DNA from 2 places in the Micrococcus sp. MS-ASIII-49 genome. Region 1 is predicted to be linked to the other one. Evidence: predicted binding sites of a transcription regulator. Region 1 holds the regulator's gene; the other holds the start of a gene.

Region 1 (8,317 bases):
GCACCGCCTTGGCCATCGCCAGGTAGGTCTTGCCGGTGCCGGCCGGGCCGATGCCGAAGACGACGGTGGAGCGGTCGATCGCCTCCACGTAGTCCTGCTGGTGCAGGGTCTTCGCGCGGATGCGGCGGCCCCGGCCCGAGAGGATCGAGTCCAGGTGCAGCTGACCCGCGCCGCGCCCGGTGGCGGCGTCGCGGACGTGGTGGACGACCTGGCCCATCACCTCGGGGGTGACGGCCTGGTCGCGGCGGGCGATCGAGCGCAGGTCCTCGACGACGCGCCGCACCGTGGCCACCTCGGCCACCGGCCCGGCCAGGTCCAGCCGCTGGTCGCGGACCGTGACGTCCACGGTGGGGAACACGCCGCCGAGGATCCGCAGCAGGGCGTCCTGCGGACCGAGCGTGCGGACCATGAGGTCGGCGGACTCGAACGCGACCCCCTCGTGCGCGGTGGCGGGCGGGGTCGGGGTCGTGGGGGGCACGGTCACGATGGGGCGGATCACCTCGGGGTCGCGGGGGCGGGACATCCCGACCAGTCTAGGCGTCGGCGCGCCGTCCTGCCGGGGCTCACCAGCGGCCGAGCCGGTGCTGGAGCACGGCGAGGGCGGCGGGGCCGGCCGTGGAGGCGCGCAGCACGTGCGGGCCGAGCCGCACCGGCACGGCCCCCGCGGCCACGCAGGCCTCGAGCTCGGCCGGGCCGATCCCGCCCTCGGGGCCCACGACGACGGCGATCTCGGCGGCCGCGGAGAGTCGCTCCGCGGGCACCGCGGACACCCCGTGGTCCGCGTCCTCGTGCAGCACGAGGACGAGCCGGCCGCCGTCGTCGTCCCGGGCCAGCCCGGCGACCGCCGTCCCGGAGACGTGGTCTCGGACCGCGGGCACCCGGGTGCGACGCGCCTGCTTGGCGGCCGCGCGGGCCGTGTCCGCCCACTTCCGGCGGGCCTTGGCGGCCTTGGGGCCCTTCCAGCGGACGATCGAGCGCTCCGCCTCCCAGGGCACCACGGCGTCCACGCCGAGCTCGACGGCGGCCTGGACCGCCATGAGGTCCCGGTCGCCCTTGGCGAGGGCCTGGACGAGCACGAGCGCCGGGGCGGGCGCCGGCTCCTCCGCCACCGCGTCCAGCCGCACGGACACCGCGTCCGGGGCGGCCGCGAGCACGGTGCCGTGGCCGAGCGTGCCCGACCCGTCGGCCAGGAGCACGGCCTCCCCGGGGGCCAGGCGCATGGCCGCGGCGGCGTGCCGGGCCTCGGGGCCGCCGAAGACGACCTCCGCGCCGGCGCTCGCGCCGGCCAGGGTGCCCGGCTCGAGGTGGAACAGGGGGGCGGTCACAGGTTCCTCAGGTTCTCCCGCAGCCGGGCGAACATGCCCTTGGCCTGGGGTGCGCCGTGCACGACCTCCTCGCCGCGCACCTCGGCCAGGCGCTCCAGGAGCTGGCGCTGCTCGTCGTCCAGGTCGGTGGGCGTGGTGACCACCACGTCCACCTTGAGGTCGCCACGGCCCTGCCCGCGCAGGCGGCCGACGCCCAGGCCGTGGAGGACCTCGACGTGGCCGGACTGCACACCCGGGTCCAGGCTGACGGACTGCTTGCCGTCCAGGGTGTCCAGCGTGACGGTGGTCCCCAGGGCCGCGGCGGCCATGGGGACGGTCACGGTGGTGGCCAGGTGGTCGCCCTCGCGGCGGAAGGTCTCGTCCGGGCGGACCGCGATCTCCACGTAGAGGTCGCCGTTCGGGCCGCCGCCCGGGCCGGCCTCGCCGCGGCCGGCGAGGTGGATGCGGGTGCCGTCGTCCACGCCCGCGGGGATGCGCAGGGTCAGCGGCGTCCGGGTGCGGACCCGGCCCTGCCCGTCGCACTCGTGGCAGGGCGTCGGGATGACGGTGCCGAACCCCTGGCAGGCGGGGCAGGCCTCGGTGGCCATGACGGTGCCCAGCAGCGACCGCACGGGGCGCTGGATCATGCCGTGGCCGTGGCAGGTCTGGCAGGTCTCCGGCTGGGTGCCGGGCTCGCAGCACGAGCCCTCGCACCGCTCGCAGCGCACGGCCGTGTCCAGCTCGATCGTCTGCTCGCCGCCGAAGACGGCGTCGCGCAGGTCGATCCGCGCGGTCACCAGGGCGTCCTGGCCGCGGCGGGCGCGGCTGGCGGGGCCGCCGCGGCCGCCCTGGCCGGCGGCGTTCATGAAGGTCTCGAAGATGTCGGCGAAGCCCCCGAAGCCGCCCGCCCCGCCGAAGCCGCCCGGGAAGCCGGCCTGGCCGTTCTCATTGCCCGTCGTGTCGTAGGCCCGGCGCCGGCCCTCGTCCGAGAGCACCTCGTAGGCGTGGGAGATGCGCTTGAACTGCTCGGCCGCCTCCGGGTCGGGGTTGACGTCCGGGTGGTGGGTGCGCGCGAGCTTGCGGTAGGCGCGGCGGATCTCCTCGGTGCTGGCGTCACGGCTGACGCCGAGCGTCTCGTAGTGGTCGGTCACGGTGGGGATTCCTCTCGGGGAGAGCGGGACGTGGGGCGATGCGGGACGGGGCCCGCCGGGACGCGCGGAGGCGCGTCAGGTGGTCAGGATGCGGGAGAGATAGCGGGCGATCGCCCGGACGGCGGCCATCGTGCCCGGATAGTCCATCCGGGTCGGACCGATGACGCCGAGCTTCGCCACGGCGCCGGGGCCGTAGGCGGCCGCGACCACCGAGGTGTCCGCGAGCGATCCGGCGTTCTCGGACCCGATCCGCACGGACACCCCGTGGGCGTCCTGCTCCATCTCCGTGAGCAGGCGCAGCAGCACCACCTGCTCCTCGAGTGCCTCCAGGATCGGCCCGATGGACGCGCCGAAGTCCCCCGGGGAGCGGGCCAGGTTGGCGGTGCCGGCGAGGACGATGCGGTCCTGCCGGCCGGCCTCGAGCAGGTCCTGGACGGCCGCGGCCACGAGGGCCGCGGACGGCCGGTGCTCCGGGCGGACCCGGGTGACGACGTCGTCCACCACGGCGGCCGCCTGCACCGGACCGAGCCCCAGCAGGGCGTCCAGCAGGAGGCCGCGGAGCACGGACAGCTCCGCCTCGTCGACCGGCCGGTCCAGGACGGCGTGCCGCTGGTCCACCCGTCCCGTGGACAGGATGAGGACCACGAGCAGGCGCGTGGGTGTGAGGGAGACCAGTTCGAGGTGGCGGATCGTGGAGCCGTCCTCGTGGGGGAACTGCGCGACGGCGACCTGCTGGGTCAGCTGGGCCAGGAGGCGCACCGTGGACTCCATCATGTGCTCGGTGTCCGTCTCCGGGTCCAGCAGGGTCCGTACGGCCCGGCGCTCGGCCGGGGACAGCGGCTTCACCTCGGAGAGGCGGTCGACGAACACGCGGTAGCCCTTGTCCGTGGGGACGCGCCCGGCGGAGGTGTGCGGGGCCACGATGAGGCCCTCCTCCTCGAGCGCCGCCATGTCGTTGCGCACGGTCGCGGAGGACACGCCCAGGGCGTGCCGTTCCACGAGCGCCTTGGAGCCCACGGGCTCGCGCAGGGCCACGTAGTCCTCCACGATCGCCTGGAGCACCTGCAGGCGGCGGGGCTGCTCCGACATCTCGGTCCTCCTCTGGTCCGTCGGGATCCGGGGCGACCCCGGAGGTGCCCCTGACTGGCACTCCGGCGGGTCAAGTGCCAATGCTACCGTCCGACCCGGGGGACGACCCGACCGGCCCGCACGGCTTCGCTCACGGTGATCGCCCGGCCCCGTTGCTACCGTGCTCTCCCATGGACTGGAGCAGCTGGGGCCCCGCGGGCCACGACGACCTGACGCGCCGCCCCGCCCGGACCGTCCCCGATGTGCCCGCCGCCCCCGGCACGGTGGTCGAGGACGTGGCCTCCGGGTTCACCGGGGCCGTGATCGGCATCGAGCGCTCCGGCGGCGTGCACGTGGTGGTCCTGGAGGACCGCCGCGGCGTGCGCCGCGGCTTCCCCCTCGGCGGCGGCTTCTGGATCGACGGCGAGCCCGTGACCCTGGTCCCCCCGACCGCCGCGGCCCCGGCGGCGCCGGCCCGCACCGCCTCCGGCTCGCGACGGGTCGAGGGGGCGCGCGCCCGCACCGCCCGCGCCTCACGCATCTGGGTGGAGGGCGTGCACGACGCCGAGCTGGTGGAGAAGGTGTGGGGCGAGGACCTGCGCCTCGAGGGCATCGTCGTGGAGCCCCTGCACGGCGTGGACGACCTCGCCGGGGCGATCCGTGCGTTCGCCCCCGGTCCGCGGCGCCGGCTCGGGATCCTCGTGGACCATCTCGTCACCGGGTCCAAGGAGGAGCGCCTCGCGGCCGAGGCCATGCGCGTGCCGGGGGCCGCGGGCAACGTGCTCATCCTCGGTCACCCCTACGTGGACGTCTGGCAGGTCATCAAGCCCTCCGTCCTCGGCATCCCCGCGTGGCCCGTCGTGCCGAAGGGGCAGGACTGGAAGACGGGGATCCTGCGGGGACTGGGCTGGCCGCACGGGAGCAAGGAGGCCACGGGGCTGGGGTGGAAGCGGCTGCTCTCCCACGTCACCACGTACGCGGACCTCGAGCCGTCCCTGCTGGGCCGCGTGGAGGAGCTCATCGACTTCCTCACCGCCGCACCCGAGCACTGATCTCGGCGCGGCCCCCGCCCGCCCGCGCTATGCTGGCCCATGCCCTGCGCCCGGTCCCCGGCGCGCGGGTCCCGCGATCCAGGAGGAGCCCCTCGTGAACACCCGCGCGCAGCCCGACGCCGGCCGCACCGGCCACGGCCCGCCCGCCTGGCTCGTCTCGGCCGGCGGCCGCGGCGCCCCGCTCACGGCGAAGCAGGACCGTGACCGCGCGGCGCTGGCCCACCTCAGTCTGGCGTTCGGCGTGCTCGGCCCGCTGGTCGTGTGGCTGCTCTACCGCGACCGCGGCCCGTTCACCTCGCAGGAGTCGCGCGAGGCCCTGAACTTCTCCGGGCCGCCCACGCTCATCACGCTCCTGTTCTTCTTCCTGTCCCTGCTGCCGGTGGTCGGCCCGATCTTCGCGATCCTCGGCGCGCTCACGTGGGCCGCCATGGCGGTCTACGGCGTGATGGGCGCCTCGCACGTGTCCAAGGGCCGTCCGTTCCGGTACCCGTTCAACCTGCGCATCCTGCGCTGACCCGGGGCCGGCCGGTCAGAAGCCGGCCAGCGCCCGGACGATCGCGTCGTTGCGCAGCCGCCCCTCGAGCGTGGGGACGATGCGCCCGTCGACGGCGGCGCGCCCGTCCAGCAGGCCCGCGGCGATGAGTTCGGCGATCGCCCCGCGGGTCCGCGCGGCCTCCCCCGGCGTCTCCGAGACGAGCTCCGCGGTCGGGAGGCCGTCCACCGTGCGCACCGCGAGCATGATGCGCTCGAGGCGCCGCGCGTCGGCGTCGGGCCGCTCGCGGCCGACGGCGGGGGTGACCCCCGTGGCCAGCCGCTGCGCGTAGGCGGCGGGGTGCTTGGCGTTCCAGAACCGGACCCCGGCGAGGTGCGAGTGCGCGCCCGGGCCGATCCCCCACCAGTCCTGGTCCTCCCAGTACGCCATGTTGTGCCGCGCACGGTGGACGCCGGACCCCTGCGGGTCGCGCGCCCAGTTGGACACCTCGTACCAGCGGTAGCCGGCGGCGCCGAGCAGCTCCTCGGCGAGCAGGTACTTGTCCGCCTGGTCGTCGGGGTCCACGTCCGCCACCTCGCCGCGGGCCACCTGGGCCCCGAGCTTGGTGCCCTCCTCCACGATCAGCGAGTACGCGCTCACGTGGTCCGGGGCCAGGACGACGGCGGCCTCGAGCGTGGCCCGCCAGTCGGCGAGGGACTCCCCCGCGGTCCCGTAGATCAGGTCCAGGGACACCTCCAGGCCGGCCTCGCGGGCCGCGGCGACGGCGGCGGGGACGGACTCGGGCCGATGGGTGCGCTCGAGCGTGGCGAGCACGTGCGGCACCGCGGACTGCATGCCCAGGGAGAGGCGGGTGAAGCCGCCGGCCGCGAGCTGGCGTGCGTACTCCGGGGTGATCGTGTCCGGGTTGGCCTCGGTGGTCACCTCCGCGCCGGGCGCGATCCCGAACCGGTCCACCGCCGCCTGGAGGATGCGCACGAGGTCCGCGGCCGGCAGGAGCGTGGGCGTGCCGCCGCCGAAGAACACCGTGTGCAGCGGGCGGGCGGGCACGTCCGAGGACGCGAGCACGTCGGCGGCGAAGTCCAGCTCCGTGACGGCCGACTCCCAGTAGTCGCCGCGACCCGCGCCGGGGCCGAGGTCGACGGCCGTGTACGTGTTGAAGTCGCAGTAGCCGCAGCGCACCGTGCAGAACGGCACGTGGACGTACAGGCTGAAGGTGCGCGCCGCGCCGTCGCGGGCGGCCGCGCGCACCCGCTGCCCGACGTCGGCCGGCAGCCGGCCGTCGTCGGGGACGGGCTCGCCGAGGGGCAGGGCGGGCACTTACTTCTTCGCGGCCTGGTCGGCGCCGGCGCCGTCCGAGGACAGGGCGGCGATGAAGGCCTCCTGCGGGACCTCCACCCGGCCGACCATCTTCATGCGCTTCTTGCCCTCCTTCTGCTTCTCGAGCAGCTTGCGCTTGCGGGAGATGTCGCCGCCGTAGCACTTGGAGAGCACGTCCTTGCGGATCGCGCGGATGTTCTCGCGGGCGATGATGCGCGAGCCGATGGCGGCCTGGATCGGCACCTCGTACTGCTGGCGCGGGATCAGCTCCTTGAGCTTGCCCGTCATCATCACGCCGTACGCGTAGGCGTTGTCCCTGTGGGTGATCGAGGAGAACGCGTCCACCTGTTCGCCCTGGAGCAGGATGTCCACCTTGACGAGGTCGGCGACCTGGTCGCCGTCGGCCTTCCAGTCCAGCGAGGCGTACCCCTTGGTGCGGGACTTGAGCTGATCGAAGAAGTCGAACACGATCTCGGCCAGCGGGATCCAGTAGCGGATCTCCACGCGTTCCTCGGAGAGGTAGTCCATGCCCTTGAGGTTGCCGCGCTTGGCCTGGCACAGCTCCATGACGGCGCCGATGAACTCCGCCGGCACGATGATCGTGGCCGAGGCCATGGGCTCGCGCACCTCGAGGATCTTGCCCTCGGGGAACTCGGAGGGGTTGGTCACGGTGACGACCTCACGGTCCTCCCGGGTGACCTCGTAGACCACGTTGGGCGCGGTGGAGATGAGGTCGAGGTCGAACTCGCGCTCGAGGCGCTCGCGCACGATCTCCAGATGCAGCAGACCGAGGAAGCCGACGCGGAAGCCGAAGCCCAGCGCGACCGAGGTCTCCGGCTCGTAGACGAGCGCGGCGTCGTTGAGCTTGAGCTTGTCCAGGGCGTCACGCAGCACGGGATAGTCCGAGCCGTCGATGGGGTACAGGCCCGAGAACACCATGGGCTTGGGGTCCTCATACCCACCGAGGGACTGCTCCGCCGGGTGGGCGTGGTTGGTGACCGTGTCGCCCACCTTGGACTGACGCACGTCCTTCACGCCGGTGATGAGGTAGCCCACCTCGCCCGCGGCCAGGCCCTTGGTGGGCACGGGCTCCGGGGAGGAGACGCCGATCTCGAGGAGCTCGTAGGTGGTGCCCGTGGACATCATGCGGACCTTCTCCCGCGGGGAGAGCCGGCCGTCCACGACGCGCACGTACGTGACGACGCCCCGGTAGGTGTCGTACACGGAGTCGAAGATCATCGCGCGGGCCGGGGCGTCCGCGTCGCCCTCCGGGCCGGGGACGGCGCGGACCACGCGGTCCAGCAGCTCCTCGACGCCGACGCCCGTCTTGCCGGAGACGCGCAGCACGTCCTCGGGCTCGCAGCCGATCAGGGAGGCCAGCTCGGCCGCGTAGCGGTCCGGATCCGCGGCGGGCAGGTCGATCTTGTTGAGCACGGGGATGATCTCCAGCTCGTGCTCCATGGCGAGGTAGAGGTTCGCCAGGGTCTGGGCCTCGATGCCCTGGGCGGCGTCCACCAGCAGGATCGCGCCCTCGCATGCGGCCAGCGAGCGGGAGACCTCATAGGTGAAGTCCACGTGCCCGGGGGTGTCGATCATGTTCAGGGCGTAGTCCACCCCGTCCACGGACCAGGGCATGCGCACGGCCTGGGACTTGATGGTGATGCCGCGCTCACGCTCGATGTCCATGCGGTCCAGGTACTGGGCCTTCATGTCGCGGGGCTGCACGACGCCGGTGGCCTGCAGCATGCGGTCCGCCAGCGTGGACTTGCCGTGGTCGATGTGGGCGATGATGCAGAAGTTGCGGATCACCGAGGGGTCGGTGGCAGCGGGCACCGGGGGGTTCGACGCCAGGGGCGACACGGGCACTTCCTCTACGGGTGACGGGGACGGGACTCTGACCGCCTAGTCTCTCATGTCCCGCCGCCGACCCGA
Region 2 (9,823 bases), on a different contig from region 1:
CGCTGCTGACGATGATCGGCCGGCTGCAGGACGCCGACGCCGGGACGATCGCCGTGGGCAGGCACGACATCACCACGACGCCGTCCCGGAAGATCGCGCAGACCCTGTCCATCCTGCGGCAGGAGAACCACTTCGTGACGCGGCTGACCGTGCGACAGCTCGTGGGGTTCGGGCGCTACCCGTACACGCGCGGCCGGCTGACCCTGGAGGACGAGCGGCACGTGTCCGACGCGATCGACTTCCTCAACCTCGGCCCGTTCGAGAACCGGTACCTCGACCAGCTCTCGGGCGGCCAGCGGCAGCGCGCGTACGTGGCGATGGTGCTGGCGCAGAACACCGAGTACGTGCTGCTGGACGAGCCGCTGAACAACCTGGACATGCAGCACTCGGTGCAGATGATGCAGCAGTTGCGCCGGGCCGCCGACGAGCTGGGCCGGACCGTGGTGATCGTGCTGCACGACATCAACTTCGCCGCCCACTACGCCGACCGGATCGTGGCCATGGGCGACGGCCAGGTGGTGGAGACCGGCACCCCGGCCGAGATCCTGCGCCCTGAGGTGCTGGAGCGAATCTTCAAGACCCCCTGCAGCGTGGTGGACGGACCGCACGGGCCGCTGGCCGTGTACTACTGAGCGGGGCGACGGTGAGGCCGGCCCGGGTCGGTCCGGGCGGGGGTCGGGTGCCCGGCCGACGCGAGCGTTCCGTGGGCAGAACCCGCCGGGTCTCGCCTTCCGGGGGCAGAACCCGCGTGTTTCCAGGTTCCGTGGGCAGAAGCACCCTCGCTTCTGCCCACGGAACCCCTGCGCATGGACGGCAGGGCCATACGCGACGACGACGTCAGGCATCCCAGCCGTTCGAGACCTGTGCCCGTCGTCTGAGGACGGCCTCGATCACCCGCGCGTATCCCTCGCCGACGTCCCGGCTCGTGACGTGCAGGGTCATCTGCCCACGCTCCGCGTAGTACTGGTCTCGCCGGGCGTCCCGGGCGTGTTGCTCGGCACTCCGGTGCACCTCGCCGTCGTACTGGAGGACGAGCCGGCAGTCCTCGAACCACAGATCGGCCTCGGGGGCGTCCCGCCGCCCGGGGTCGAACACGTGCTGCAGCGTCGGCTCGCCCAGCCCCGCCTCGACGAGCGCCAGCCTCAGCCGGGTCTCCTGCGGCGAGTCGGCACCCACCCGTACGCGCTCGAGCGCCGCCGTCGCCCGCGGTCTTCCGACGAACCGCCCGAGCGGCCGCATCGCCTCGTGCAGCGCGGTGACCGTGGTGATGGGAGGCCGCCGGCCGCGCGGGGACCAGGGGTGACGGACCAGGTGGTCACCCGCCGACACGAGGGATGCCTCGTCCCAGGGGTGGCCGATCGAGCACAGATCGAGCCAGGTCCGTTCCGGCGTCGTCACCCGTAGCCCGAGCACGGAGGTGACGTGGCCGGCGGGCAGGGGTCTGCGGTGCTCCATGACGCCGGGGATCCGCGCCCGTGCGGTGCCGCGGTGCAACGTGATCTCGACGGCGGCGCGTCGCGTGGCCCCGCCCGGGGGAAGCGGGAGGCCGTGGAGGTGCGCCGCCGTCTCGTGGGAGAGGACGGCGTCGGGACGGGACCGCAGGAGGGCGGTCAGCAGGTCGAGGCCGACCCCGTGGTGCGGCGGCGGGAGCCCAGCCGACTCCCAGGTGCGCAGCGGCATGTCACGTCGGCGGTGGATGCCGCGGGCGAGGCGGAGGACGTCGGACCGCCGCACCCGGCTGGGCGGCAGACCGCGTTCGAGCACGTCGCGGGTGGTGAAGACGGGGACGAGGGGGAGGTCGGGGGCGAAGGGCATGGGTCGACCCTGACGCGGTCGGCCCGACGGCGGCCGGGCGGGCCGCGTGTCTGTGCACACCAGCGCAGGGTGGGCCGGCTGTGCAGGACTCGGCGGCGGCCGGTGGTCCCGCCGGGACGACGTCGTCATGGCTCGGTGGGCAGAGCTGCGAGGAGTTCCGCCCACGCAACATCCGTGGGCAGAAGAGAGGGCGCTTCTGCCCACGGAGATCGAAAACCTGCGGATGCTGCCCACGCGATGGGCGGGGGTGCGGTTTCTGCCCACGGAGGGTGGCGAGGGGGGAGGGTGGGGAGTGGGGGAGGGACAGGTTGCGGGCCGCAGTCGTGACCACTCCGCGTGCTCTTGGGCTCGGAACCCGCCCCGCCCGCCGCCCCACGGCATCCCACCGCACCGCGCCCCGCGCCCTCCGCCCACGGCGGACGGCGGGGACACGGCTGGCACTCATGTTGAAGGAGTGCCAGAACCCGGAGTAGAGTGGGCACTGGCACTCGGGGGTACCGGGTGCCAATGCCCGAGGTGGACCGTCCGGCACCGCGACGACGGAGGGTCTGACGCCCGTGGCGCACCCGCAGACCACAGCATCAGCGGTCCGGCGAGCCCGCCGGAGCCGCACGTCGACGAAGAAGGAGTGTGCAGCATGTCTGTCTCCATCAAGCCCCTTGAGGATCGCATCGTTGTCCGCCCCCTGGAGGCCGAGCAGACCACCGCGTCGGGCCTCGTGATCCCGGACACCGCCAAGGAGAAGCCGCAGGAGGGCCAGGTCGTGGCCGTGGGCCCGGGCCGGGTCGCCGAGAACGGCAACCGCGTGCCGGTCGACGTCGCCGAGGGTGACGTGGTGCTGTACTCCAAGTACGGCGGCACCGAGGTCAAGGTCGGCGGCGAGGAGTACCTGGTGCTCTCCGCCCGCGACGTGCTGGCCGTCGTCGCCAAGTGACCCCGCCGCGACGGGCCCGGTGAGCGGCGCGCACCGCACCGGTGCGCGCGCCCCGGGCCCCTCGCGTCCCCGCACCCCCTGACTCCCTGAACGAAAGGAGCGTCCGTCATGGCCAAGCAGCTGGCTTTCAACGACGACGCACGCCGCGCCCTCCAGGCCGGCATCGACAAGCTCGCCGACACCGTCAAGGTCACCCTCGGCCCCAAGGGCCGCAACGTGGTGCTCGACAAGGCGTGGGGCGCCCCCACCATCACCAACGACGGCGTCACGATCGCCCGTGAGGTGGAGCTGGAGGACCCGTACGAGAACATGGGCGCCCAGCTCGCCAAGGAGGTCGCCACCAAGACCAACGACATCGCGGGCGACGGCACCACCACCGCCACCGTGCTGGCCCAGGCGCTCGTGAACGAGGGCATGCGCCAGGTCGCCGCCGGCGCCGCGCCGGGCGAGGTCAAGAAGGGCATCGAGGTGGCCGTGGCCGCCGTCGAGCAGCGCCTGCAGGAGAACGCCCGCCCGGTCGAGGGCCAGGAGGTGGCCCACGTGGCCGCCATCTCGGCCCAGAACGACGAGGTCGGCGAGCTGCTGGCCCGCGCGTTCGACACGGTCGGCACCGACGGCGTCATCACCATCGAGGAGTCCTCCACGACCTCCACCGAGCTGGACGTCACCGAGGGCATGCAGTTCGACAAGGGCTTCCTGTCCCCGTACATGGTCACCGACGCCGAGCGTCAGGAGGCCGTGCTCGAGGACGCCTACGTCCTGATCAACTCGGGCAAGATCTCCAACGTGCAGGAGCTGCTGCCCCTGCTCGAGAAGGTCCTGCAGGCCAACAAGCCGCTGTTCGTGATCGCCGAGGACATCGAGGGCGAGGCCCTGTCCACCCTCGTGGTGAACAAGATCCGCGGCACCCTGAACGTCGTGGCCGTCAAGGCCCCGGGCTTCGGCGACCGCCGCAAGGCCATGATGCAGGACATCGCGATCCTCACCGGCGCCCAGGTCGTCTCCCCGGACCTCGGCATGAAGCTCGAGCAGGCCGACCTGGACGTGCTCGGCTCCGCCCGCCGCATCACCGTCACCAAGGACGAGACCACCATCGTCGACGGCGGCGGTGCGGCCGAGGACGTCGAGGCCCGGGTCGCCCAGATCAAGGCCGAGGCCGCCGCGACCGACTCCGACTGGGACCGCGAGAAGCTCCAGGAGCGCCTCGCCAAGCTCTCCGGCGGCATCGGCGTGATCCGCGTGGGCGCCGCCACCGAGGTGGAGCTCAAGGAGCGCAAGCACCGCATCGAGGACGCCGTGTCCTCGACCCGCGCCGCCCTCGAGGAGGGCATCGTGGCCGGCGGCGGCACCGCGCTCATCAATGCGCTGACCGCGCTCGACACCGACGCCGACGTCCAGGCCCTGACCGGCGACGCCGCCGTGGGCGTGGACATCGTCCGCAAGGCCCTGAAGCAGCCGCTGCGCTGGATCGCCCAGAACGCGGGCGAGGACGGCTACGTGGTGGTCTCCAAGGTCGCCGAGCTGGAGCCGAACCACGGCTTCAACGCGAAGACCGGCGTCTACGGCGACCTGATCGCCGACGGCGTGATCGACCCGGTCAAGGTGACCCGCTCCGCGCTGGCCAACGCCGCCTCCATCGCGGCCCTCGTGCTGACCACCGAGACCCTCGTGGCGGACAAGCCCGCCGAGGAGGACGAGGCCGACCACCAGCACTGACCCCTGAGTCGGCCCTGACGCGGCCGGTCGACGACGACGGCCCCTCACCCGCCCGGGTGAGGGGCCGTCGTCGTGCGGGCGGGAGACGACCGCCGTCCGGGGCGCCCCCTATGGTGTGCCCATGGACACACCCACGCCGCCCCGTCCCACCGGGTCCCACACGACCCGGGCCCCGGCCCGGCCACGGCTGCGCCGCTTCGTCCGCGAGTTCTCCTATCCGCACGGCATCCACCCGGCCCTCGTGCCGGGCGTGTCCGTGGAGGACCGCCGGGTGCGCTACGGCGTGGACCGGGTGATCCTCGCCGTCGTCGGCCTGCTGGTGGTCGGCTTCGTGGTGTGGGGCGTGCTGCAGCCGGACGCCGTGCTGGCCGTCTCGAGCGCGGCCCTCGACTGGGTGATGGTCCACGCCGGCTGGCTGTTCGCCCTGCTGGCCATCGGGCTGGTGGTGTTCCTGCTGGTCCTGGCGTTCTCCCGGTACGGCGAGATCCCGCTGGGCCTGGACGGGGAGAAGCCGGAGTACTCCACGGCGAGCTGGTCGGCCATGCTCTTCGCGGCCGGCATCGGCATCGGCATCATCTTCTTCGGCCCGTACGAGCCGCTGACCTACTACCTGGCCCCACGCCCGGGGGCGTACGAGGCGGGGAGCGAGGAGGCGGTGACGGGCGCGCTGGCCCAGGCCGCGCTGCACTGGGGCGTGAACGCGTGGGCGATCTACGCGGTCGTCGGCCTGTCGGTCGGCTACGTGTCCTACCGCCGGGGCCGGGTGCCGCTGATGAGCTCGATCATCGCGCCGCTGTTCGGCGACTCCCCGCGCAGCGACTCCGTCGGGACGCGCCTGATCGACGGGCTGGCGATCATCGCCACACTGTTCGGCACGGCGGCCTCGCTGGGCATCGGCGCCCTGCAGATCGGCCGGGGCGTGGAGATCGTCTCGGGCTGGTCGGCGCCGGGGAACACGGTGGCGCTGGGGATCATCGTGGTGCTCACGATCGGCACCATCTTCTCGGCGGTGTCCGGTGTGGCCCGCGGCATCCGGTGGCTGTCCAACATCAACATGCTGCTCGCCCTCGGCCTGGCGCTGTTCTTCTTCGTCGTCGGCCCGACGGCGTTCCTGCTGAACATCGTGCCCGGCGTCCTGATGGACTACGTCTCCTCCGCCCCGGACGCCCTCGGCGCCTCGATGGCCCAGGGGGAGGACATGCAGGAGTTCCTCTCCAGCTGGACGATCTTCTACTGGGCGTGGTGGGTCAGCTGGGCCCCGTTCGTGGGCGTGTTCATGGCGAAGATCTCGAAGGGTCGGACCATCCGCCAGTACGTCCTCGGGGCCCTGTTCATCCCGGCCGCGGTGATCGTCGGCGCGTTCACGATCATCGGCGGCACCACCATCTGGCTGCAGCGGACCCAGGGCTCCGTGGCGCCGGACGGCACGGCCGCGTCGCTGCCCGCGCCGGCGGAGATCTTCTGGGTGGTCCTGGACCAGCTGCCCGGCGGCGGGCTGGTGGCCCCGGTCGTGATCGTCATGCTGGCGGTCTTCTTCATCACGACGGCGGACTCCGCCTCGATCGTGAACTCGCAGCTCTCGCAGCGCGGCGCCCCGGCCCCGCGCCGCACGATCACGGTGTTCTGGGCGCTGTGCATGGCGGGCATCGCCGTCGTGATGCTGCTGACCGGCGGCGACACCGCGCTCACCGGCCTGCAGAACCTCATCACCATCACGGCGCTGCCGTTCACCGTGGTGCTCGTCCTCATGGCGGTCGCGCTCCAGCGCGAACTGGCCAACGACCCCTTCGCGATCCGTGACCGGTACCAGCGGGCCGCCGTCGAGAAGGCGACGGTGCGGGGCCTGGTGGAGTACGGGGACGACTTCGCGTTCACGGTGGAGCGCACCCCGCCGGGCAGCTGGTACGCGGCCGGCGAGGGCTTCGACTCCACCGCCGCGGAGATCACCGACTGGTACCGCCGCACGGACGAGGACGGGAACCCCGTGGACTACGACTACGTGCTGGGCGAGTACCTGGACGAGGGGGACGGGGACGGCGCGGACGGGCCCGCCGGAGCGGGCCCGTCCGGTCGCTGACTCAGGCGCGCGGCTCCGAGGTGCCGACGAGCTGGGCGCGGGAGTCGGCGGTCGCGTGGGCGCGGGCCTCGACGATCTCCTCCTCGTCCTCGCCGAAGATGTCGCCGCGCGGGGCGTCGTAGCGGTCCCGGTCGAGGATGCCCTCCTGGGAGGCCACGAGGGCGGGGATGAGGGCCTGGCCGGACACGTTGAGGGCGGTGCGGCCCATGTCCACGATCGGGTCGACGGCCAGGAGCAGGGCCATGCCCTCGAGGGGCAGCCCGGCGGTGGACAGCGTGAGCGTGAGCATCACGGTGGCGCCGGTGGTGCCGGCGGTCGCGGCCGAGCCCAGCACGGACACGAGTGCCACGAGGGCGTACTGGCTCAGGCTCATGTCGATCCCGTAGAACTGGGCGATGAACACGGCGGCCACGGCCGGGTAGATCGCGGCGCAGCCGTCCATCTTGGTGGTGGCGCCCAGCGGGACGGCGAAGGAGGCGTAGCCGGTGGGGACGCCGAAGTTGCGCTCGGCCACCCGCTGGGTGACGGGCAGCGTGCCGAGGGAGGAGCGGGAGACGAAGCCGAGCTGGAACGCCGGCCATACGCCGGTGAAGAACTGCTTGGCGGAGAGCCCGTGCAGGCGCGCCAGCAGCGGGTACACCACGAGCATCACGAGGGCCAGGCCCACGTAGATCGCCACCACGAACTTGGCCAGCGTGCCCATCGTGGACCAGCCGTAGGAGGCCACGGCGTTGCCCAGCAGGCCGATGGTGCCGATCGGGGCCAGGCGGATGATCCACCACAGCAGCTTCTGGATGATGGCGAGCACCGAGCGGGAGAACGTGAGGAACGGGGCGGCCTTCTCGCCGACCTTGAGCGCGGCCACGCCCACGACGATCGCGATCACGAGGATCTGCAGCACGTTGAACGTGGGGGAGGAGGCGAGCGCGCCGTCCTCGCCCGCCGTGGTCTTGACGGTCAGGCCGAGGAAGTTCGCCGGCACCAGAGAGGTCAGGAAGTCGAGCCAGCCGACGTCCTTGGCCTGGTACGACGCCGGCGCGGTCTGGCCGGTGCCCACGCCCGGCTGCAGCACGACGCCGACGGCGAGGCCGATGAGCACCGCGATCAGGCTCGTGATGGCGAACCACAGCAGGGTCTTGGCGGCCAGGCGGGCCGCGTTGGTCACCTGGGCCAGGTTGGCGATGGAGGCGACGACGGCGAAGAAGACCAGCGGGACGACCGCGGCCTTCAGCAGGCTGATGTAGATGCTGCCGACGGTGGCCAGCGTCTCGCCGAGCCAGGTCGGGTGCTCGGAGGTGTGCCCCGTCGCGCGGGCGATCAGGCCCAGGACGAGGCCGAGGACGAGGGCGGCGGCGATCTGCCAGCCGAAGTTCGACGTCCAGGCGGGGAGCCGGCGTCGGGGCGCCGGTGCGGGGGAGGACTGTGCGGTGCTCATCCGGGGAGGTTAGGCGGTCCAATACCATGACGCCGAAACGGATTGCTCCATGTGACGTCGTGGTGACGTCCGTCTCGCCCCCGCGTGGCCCAGTGCGAAGGCCCTGTGACGTGGCCCGCACCCGGGTCGCCGGTTTGACCCCCGGGCATAGAATCGCGGAAACACCCGTCCCGAAAGGCGCCTTCGTGACCACCACCAGCACCGGTCCCAGCCCCGAGCCCGTCCACTCCTCCTCGGATCCCTTCGGCTTCTTCGGCCTCACCTATGACGACGTCCTGCTGCTGCCCAACGCCACCGACGTGATCCCCGCGGACGCGGACCCGGGCACCCGGCTGACCCGCAACATCCGCTTGAACATCCCCATCGTCTCCGCGGCGATGGACACCGTGACCGAGGCCCCGCTGGCCATCGCCATGGCCCGCCAGGGCGGCATGGGCATCATCCACCGCAATCTGTCCATCGAGGACCAGGTCCGCCACGTGGACACCGTGAAGCGCTCCGAGTCGGGGATGATCAAGGACCCCGTGACCATCGGCCCCGACGCCACGCTCGCCGACCTGGACGAGCTGTGCGCCCAGTACCGCGTCTCGGGCCTGCCGGTGGTGGCCGAGGACATGACGCTGCTGGGCATCATCACCAACCGCGACACCCGCTTCATCCCGCGCGAGGAGTGGGCCACCCGCACGGTGGACACCGCCATGACCCGCATGCCGCTGGTCACCGCGCAGGAGGGCGTCTCGCGCGCCGAGACCATCCACCTGTTCTCCCAGAACCGCGTGGAGAAGCTGCCGCTCGTGGACGATGCGGGCCGCCTGACCGGCCTGATCACCATCAAGGACTTCGACAAGGCGGAGCAGTACCCGGACGCCGCGAAGGACGACGAGGGCCGACTGCTCGTCGGCGGCGCCGTCGGGTTCTTCGGCGACGGCTGGGAGCGAGCCATGGCGCTCGTGGAGGCAGGCGTGGACGCCCTCGTGGTGGACACCGCGAACGGCCACACGCACGGCGTGCTGGACATGATCGCGCGCCTGAAGAAGGAGAAGGCGGCCGCGCACGTTGATGTCATCGGCGGTCAGGCCGCGACCTACGCGGGCGCCAAGGCGATCGTCGACGCCGGCGCGGACGCCGTGAAGGTGGGCGTGGGCCCGGGCTCGATCTGCACGACCCGTGTGGTGGCCGGCGTCGGCGTCCCGCAGATCACCGCCATCTACGAGGCGGCCAAGGCCACGCGCCCCGCGGGCGTCCCGCTGATCGCCGACGGCGGCCTGCAGCACTCCGGTGACATCGGCAAGGCCCTCGTGGCCGGCGCCGACTCGGTGATGCTCGGCTCCCTGCTGGCCGGCACGGCCGAGTCCCCGGGCGACCTCGTGTTCTACCAGGGCAAGCAGTTCAAGACCTACCGCGGCATGGGCTCCCTGGGCGCCATGCAGACCCGCAACGGCACGCGCTCCTTCTCCAAGGACCGCTACTTCCAGGCGGACGTGCCGGACGAGGACAAGCTGATCCCCGAGGGCATCGAGGGCCAGGTGCCCTTCCGGGGCCCGATCGCCTCGGTGGTCCACCAGCTCGTGGGCGGCCTGCGCCAGACGATGTTCTACACGGGCGCGTCCACGGTGGCCGATCTCAAGGAGACCGGTCGCTTCGTGCGCATCACCGCGGCGGGCCTGAAGGAGTCCCACCCGCACGACATCATGATGACCGTCGAGGCCCCGAACTACCGTTCGCGCTGACCCGCACGTCGGGTCCGGGGGGGGCCCCCGGACGGGGCGGCGCCGACGACACGGTCGGAGCCGCCCCCGTGGCGCCTGGGCTAGGCTGGCCCGGTGACGAACCAGATTGAGATCGG

What was found. The regulator HrcA, encoded in region 1, represses chaperone genes, less so after heat shock. The targets are predictions, from matches to a motif close to TTNGCACTCGNNNNNNNCGAGTGCNAA.
Region 2: groES (co-chaperone GroES) is a predicted target of HrcA. The motif match lies at 2,250-2,276, and genes of this name have one in related genera.

The regions. Positions count from the first base shown of each region.
Region 1 covers NZ_JXSP01000149.1:16,393-24,709, forward strand. The annotation lists gene SJ20_RS09870 (PhoH family protein) at 1-523, opposite strand, end outside; gene SJ20_RS09875 (16S rRNA (uracil(1498)-N(3))-methyltransferase) at 564-1,325, opposite strand; gene dnaJ (molecular chaperone DnaJ) at 1,322-2,455, opposite strand; gene hrcA (heat-inducible transcriptional repressor HrcA) at 2,531-3,544, opposite strand; gene SJ20_RS09890 (DUF3097 family protein) at 3,715-4,575, shown strand; gene SJ20_RS09895 (DUF4870 domain-containing protein) at 4,670-5,089, shown strand; gene hemW (radical SAM family heme chaperone HemW) at 5,105-6,385, opposite strand; gene lepA (translation elongation factor 4) at 6,386-8,245, opposite strand.
Region 2 covers NZ_JXSP01000097.1:14,086-23,908, forward strand. The annotation lists gene SJ20_RS07125 (ABC transporter ATP-binding protein) at 1-632, shown strand, start outside; gene SJ20_RS07130 (hypothetical protein) at 838-1,815, opposite strand; gene groES (co-chaperone GroES) at 2,453-2,749, shown strand; gene groL (chaperonin GroEL) at 2,858-4,465, shown strand; gene SJ20_RS07145 (BCCT family transporter) at 4,587-6,542, shown strand; gene SJ20_RS07150 (dicarboxylate/amino acid:cation symporter) at 6,544-7,977, opposite strand; gene guaB (IMP dehydrogenase) at 8,163-9,707, shown strand; gene SJ20_RS07160 (GuaB3 family IMP dehydrogenase-related protein) at 9,801-9,823, shown strand, end outside.